DNA from 2 places in the Paenibacillus sp. CMM36 genome. Region 1 is predicted to be linked to the other one. Evidence: predicted binding sites of a transcription regulator. Region 1 holds the regulator's gene; the other holds the start of a gene.
The links. The regulator Rex, encoded in region 1, represses fermentation and respiration genes when NADH is low (regulators of the CRP and FNR family bind a similar motif). The targets are predictions, from matches to a motif close to TTGTGAAATATTTCACAA.

Region 1 (3,218 bases):
ACACCCTTGTGAATAAGTGCTGCCAGACGCATTTCCTCGAACATATCCAGGTTATTATTGCTGGCAGGACCATCCGTTCCGAGAGAAACCGTAACCCCTGCACGCAGCAATTCAGGCACTCTTGCCACACCACTTGCCAGCTTCAAGTTGCTGCCAGGATTGTGGGAAACCGCTACACCACGTTCTGCCAGTAAAGCTATTTCTTCGTCGTTCAAATGAACGCCATGGGCAACAAGCGAAGGACGGGAGAAAAAGCCAAGCTTATCCAAGTGTGCAACCGGACGCAAACCGTAGTCGCGTACGTTTTGCTCTACTTCGGCGATCGTCTCAGACATGTGCGTATGCAGTGGCAAGTCCAGATCATGCGCAGCTTGTACGAATTTTTCAATAAACGCAGGTGGACATGTATATGGCGCATGCGGTGACATCATCGTTGTAATACGGCCGTCTGCTTTACCGTGCCAGTTACGCGCAAAAGTCACGGCCTCTGCCAGCTTGATTCGCTGTTCTTCCTCCGAACATAGTCCAATTGCTCCACGCATCAGACTTGCACGAATACCTGACTCTTCAGCCACACGAGCCACCTCATCCATATGATCGTACATATCGAGGAAGGTTGTTGTTCCACCTTTCAGCATTTCCAGCACAGACAAGGACGTACCCCAGTACACGTCTGTAGATGTAAACTTGGCTTCCATAGGCCACATTTTTTCCTGAAGCCATACTTGAAGTGCCAAATCATCTCCATGCCCACGCAGTAGAGACATCGCCGCATGACCATGAGTATTGATCAGACCAGGTAAAAACAATAGCCCTTTACCATCGATCGCTTCCGTCTCTTCCTCACCCGCAGGCAAGGTTTCGCCAATATAAGTAATACGACTATCCTCCACAATCATAAAACCATGGACTACCCCTGCTTCTGGTCCATTTACGGCAAAAGATCCGTTTTTAATCATCCATTTATTCACTGTCATATTGTGCTTCTTCCTTTCCGTCCTCCAAATAATAAGCGAGGCTAAGCAAATCAGTTGTAAAGTCTGTGGCATGAATCCGAATGTTGGCTGGTGCCTTGAGAGTAGTCGGTGCAAAGTTCAGGATCGCTCCAATTCCGCTATCAATAAGCCTATCAGCCACGTGCTGTGCTTCAAAATCAGGTACGGTAATAATCCCGATTCGAATGTTTTTTTCTTTCACAGTCGCTTCCAGTTCATCCATCGGTTGCACGACCAATGTATTGATCTTGGTTCCTACCTTATCCGGAAACGCATCAAATACCGCCACAATCTTCATATTGTCTTTTAAATAAGCGTTATAATTCGAAAGGGCTTGCCCCAGATTACCCGCTCCGACCAATACTACATTAATTTGTTGGTCGATTTTCAGGATATGGCGTATTTTCTCAATGAGATAAGAAACATCATAACCGATACCCTTCCGACCAAAATCTCCAAAATAAGCAAGATCTTTACGGATTTGGGCCGGGTTCAAATCTAGCCTCTGTCCCAGCTCTTGAGAAGAGACCGTAGCCACCTCCCGTTTGTGCAGTGCATTCAGATAACGTAAATATACGGGTAACCTCCGTACGACAGCCTCTGAAATTTTATCTGATTTCATACTTGCTCCCCCTAATTGTAACGAACATACTTATGTCCGTCCGTTATGCCTCTGTCTCCGGGGCGGATTGGAGCCATTCGGCGATGCGGGGCACCATTTGCTCCGATGGCATATGCTCCATTTTTGGTCCCGGTAACGAGTACAAAAAGTGCTTTCCGTAATAGGATTCAATCACACGCGTATCATAAACGATAACGACCCCGTGGTCGTTCGCTGTACGTACCAACCGACCAAATCCCTGTTTGAAGCGAATGACCGCTTGCGGTACAGACAGCTTCATAAATGGATTCTTCTTCTGCTGCTGGAGCAGTTCGCTTTTTGCCTCCAGCAGCGGGTGATTCGGCGGTTGAAACGGCAAGCGAACAATGGCTAGACAAGTCAGAGCCTTCCCCGGAATATCGACGCCTTCCCAGAAACTGCTGGTCCCCAGCAATACAGAAGCTTTCGCTTCCTGAAACCGGCGGGTTAGCTTGCTGCGACTTCCACTGTCCACACCTTGTCCCAGCACAGTAATTTCGCTGGATGCTAAGGCCTCTTTGAGCGGCTCATACACTTGCCGGAGCATCCGATAGGACGTAAACAGAACGAGCATTCTCCCACGTGTCGCCTGAGCAGTCGCTCCTAGAGAGCTAACGAGCATATCTACAAAATGCGCATCTCCTACACTGCCCTTCACACTTGGGAAATCCCGTGGAATAACCAGCAACACCTGATCCCTGTAATTAAAGGGTGACGGGAGCTGCGAAGTCATCAGCCGCTCTTGATCTGCGGCCTCCTGTAAGCCGAGCTGATCGATCATGTACTGAAACGACTTATCTACCGACAAGGTAGCAGAAGTCAGAATAATGCTTCTTTTTTTGTCAAAAAACATTTCTTTCAACTGGCGGCTCACATCGACGGGTACCGCATAAAATTGCAATGATTTACTACGGAATTGCCCGCTTGCCTCGAGCCAGTATACGGTTGTTTCATCATCGAGTCGGATAAAAAAGCGCAAATTTTCTCGAATCCCCGCCAAATCCTTGAGCAGACCCGTGATATCTGTAATAAGGCTATCCGCCGCATAATCGTCATGTTCTTCCTTGACGTCCAGCATCAGCTTGTCGCCCTTGCGCAAAATTTCGCTCATCGTTACATATAGCTGATTTTCCAAAGCTCCCGCCTGATCCCACTTTGCAGGCTTGGCCGAAGGTTTGAGACGGGAAGAAAACTGTCCTGTTTCACCCGGTGTCGCATCACTTCGCTCCGGCAACATGCCAAACAGCTTGTCGCTTAGCAGGTCCCAAGTTTCCTTCACCTCTAACACGAGCGGATACAGCTGGTCGATAGTTGAGGCCCAATCTGCCGACTTCTCGTGCCCCGATTTCGCCAACTGTTGACGAAGTGAAGGCAGTTGTCCATTCTTGCTGTCTTTGAACAGTCGCGTCAGTGTATGCACGAGTGTGAAATATTTCATATGCATACCTAGGTGTTTACCAGCTACTTCCTCCAGGTGATGGGCTTCATCTATCACCAGATGTTCATAGCTAGGCAATAACTGATGACTGGCTTTGACGTCTGTGAACAACTTAGAGTGATTCGTAATAACAACATCCGCTATT
Region 2 (3,218 bases), on a different contig from region 1:
ATACCGCCATTACCACCGATAAAGATCTCCCAGCCCCCATCATTACCTACGATTCCGATATCTTTGGTACATGATTCCGCACAGTTGCGTGGACATCCATTAACCGCTAATTTGAATTTTGCCGGGAAGTCCAGTCGTTCGAATTTCCGTTCCAACACTTCTCCCATTCCCATCGAGTCCTGTGTGCCAAACCGGCAAAATTGCGATCCAACACAGGTTTTAACCGTACGAAGTGACTTCGCGTAGGCATACCCCGACGGCATATCGAGTTCTTCCCATACTTTAGGCAGATCCTCTTTACGGACACCGATCAAATCAAGCCGCTGTCCTCCTGTTACTTTAACGACCTTAACGTTGTATTTAAGAGAAACATCTGCTATCTTCTTCAAATCTTCTGGGGTCGTTACACCGCCGTACATTCTAGGAACAACTGTAAACGTTCCATCCTTTTGAATGTTCGCGTGCAATCGCTCATTTACAAAACGGGAATCCCCCTCATTTTCATAGGTGTCCGGGTTAATCATTCCCAGATAGTAATTCAGCGCCGGCCGGCATTTGGAGCAACCTTCATCATTATGCCAACCCAGTACATTCATAACTTCACGCGTTGTTGTCAGCCCTTTGGTTTTGATCGCTTCCACAATCTCGTCCCGGCTCAATGTTGTGCAGCTACATATTCCTTGCTTGGCTGACGTCTTGAAGCTGTCTCCAAGAACATATTGTAGAATCTGCTCCACGACCGGCTTACATCCTCCACAAGAACGAGTTGCTCCGGTACATGCTTTAATTTCATCGACTGTAGTCAGCCCATTGTCATTAATTGCATCAACAATGGCCTTTTTAGTAACACCGTTACAGCCACACACAATTTCATCATCGGCCATCGTTTCAGCGGATGATGTTTTCGACCCGTGATTGCTGCATCCAGTACCCATGAGCTGTCCATATATTTCATCTGTCATCAATGTTTGCTGACGCACATATTTTTGCAGGCTAGCAGATTCGCTCACATCGCCAAACAGTACAGTTCCAACAATCTTATTTTCACGAAGCAGCACTTTTTTGTAGGTCCGCTTCCACTCATCTTTTGCAACAATCACCGTATGTTCAGGCTGGGTTATGAATTCGCCAGCTGAGAAAACATCCACCCCTGAAATTTTGAGCTTGGTGGAAACCACCGATCCCATATAACCTTCAGTTTCCGCGCCTGCCAAATGTTTGGCAATGACACTTCCCTGCTCAAACAGCGGAGCTACCAGACCATAACAGATTCCGCGGTGTTCAACACATTCCCCTACAGCATATACATCCGGCACAGAGGTTCTCATCAAATCATCGACTACAATACCACGGTTCGTTTCCATACCACTTTGCACAGCTACCTGAATATTAGGCTTGATCCCAACCGCCATAACGACCAAATCCGCTTCCAGCTCGCTTCCGTCTGAAAACCGCAATCCTTGTACGCGATCTTGACCGTACACCTCCGAAGTTTGCATTTGCATAGCAAACTTGATTCCTTGGCGTTCTAGTTCTGCTTTTAGCATCGCAGAGGCTTCCCGGTCTAGCTGACGTTCCATCAAATCTTCCATTAAATGAACGACCGTAACATCCATCCCCAGATTGACCAGGCCTTTAGCTGCCTCCAGCCCCAACAGACCTCCACCAATGACAGCGGCCTTTTTATAGGTCTTTGCCGCTTCCAGCATTGCCGAGCAATCGGCGATATCTCGGAAACCAATAACTCCCGGTAATTCTTTACCCGGAATAGGCAGAATAAACGATTGTGAACCAGTAGCCACCAAAGCCACATCGTAATCAATTTCCAGTCCGTCTTCGGTGAGAATCTTCTTGTTCTCACCGTCGATACTTTTAACCATTTTTCCTGTATATAAAGTAATCCCTTGATCCGCATACCATTGCAAATCGTTCAGTATGATATCATCTATTGTTTTACTACCTTCCAACACATAAGAGAGCATGATCCTGTTATAGTTCGGATGCGGCTCACTTCCCAGGACTGTAATTTCATATTTATCTGTTAATTTTAAAATTTGTTCGACCGTATTGATACCAGCCATCCCGTTCCCTATAACCACAAGCTTCTTTTTACTGTTTATCATATACCGGTTCCTCCATTCATTCGACGCTACTTCCTATCCGACGACATCTCTACGTTTCTAATGAATATTGTTTATGCTTCTATTTTAATACAGCAGATAGAGCTATATGTGACTAGAATCACAATGTAGTTAAAATTAAGAATATTTAGGGATTTCCCTATTCCGTTTCAAGGGATTTTGCTCCATTCTCTACACTGGCTCTCAGTGCTAGATAGCTCTATAACAACAACAGAAGTGTTTCGTGTGAGATCTGCCGTAATGATTAGATTTAAAAATAGTGTAGTTGATGATCATTTGCTCTGGTCATCGAACGAATCTTTCCAGTTCATGTGTAAATACAACCTTTATAAGGAATACTTTAGGGACAACTTGTATCTTAGAATTGATTCGTTTGGAGGTGGTCATCTTGTGGTCTAAAATAATTTCTTATATTCCGAGCTGGAGTATACTCTTTCAAGCAGGCCTCGCGTTGATTATTCCTTTAGGGATTTATTATATAAACACCTCGATTTATTCGTTTGTCGGTAGTAAGGGAGCGAAATCCAAACATTCTTCCGGTCGGCCGCTCTCCGATGAAAATAACGAAGGGCACCTTGATCAACAGAATAAACCAAACTCTAAAATTACAGGGAATTACGATTCCGATTTAAATTCGATCCGAGAGTCTATAGGCGGAAATAGTGATGTGCATTTTCGTGAGTTTATGTTGAAAAAATTTCATGCTCGGTCCGTATTAGTCTTCATAGAAGGCATGCAGGATGAAAAGCTTATGAGCAATCAGGTATTGGAGGTCTTGATGTTTGAGGGCCAGCAGGACCAACAGGAACAGCCGGAAAGTATAAGTAGCTCTTTTATAAAAGATAGCTTGATGCCACTTACGCAAATTAGTGAAGTTACCAGTATGGAGGAACTGCACGAGTTCATCCTTTTAGGTCATACTGCCTTATTAATTGAAGGAATGAAGGAAGCACTACTGGTAGGCTCGCCTAATGGCGCCATTCGCTCCGTCAATGAACCAACCTCTGAAGCACTACTTCGGGGTCCCAGAATCGGTTTTACGGAAGTATTAAGTGAAAATACTTCGATGCTTCGACG

Region 2: the regulator Rex is predicted to act here: its motif matches at 2,230-2,247, upstream of nirB (nitrite reductase large subunit NirB).

The regions. Positions count from the first base shown of each region.
Region 1 covers NZ_JBSEDY010000004.1:349,566-352,783, forward strand. The annotation lists gene ACWA2B_RS11660 (amidohydrolase) at 1-977, opposite strand, end outside; gene ACWA2B_RS11665 (redox-sensing transcriptional repressor Rex) at 964-1,617, opposite strand; gene dinG (ATP-dependent DNA helicase DinG) at 1,661-3,218, opposite strand, start outside.
Region 2 covers NZ_JBSEDY010000003.1:336,023-339,240, reverse strand. The annotation lists gene nirB (nitrite reductase large subunit NirB) at 1-2,123, opposite strand, end outside; gene ACWA2B_RS08790 (spore germination protein) at 2,530-3,218, shown strand, end outside.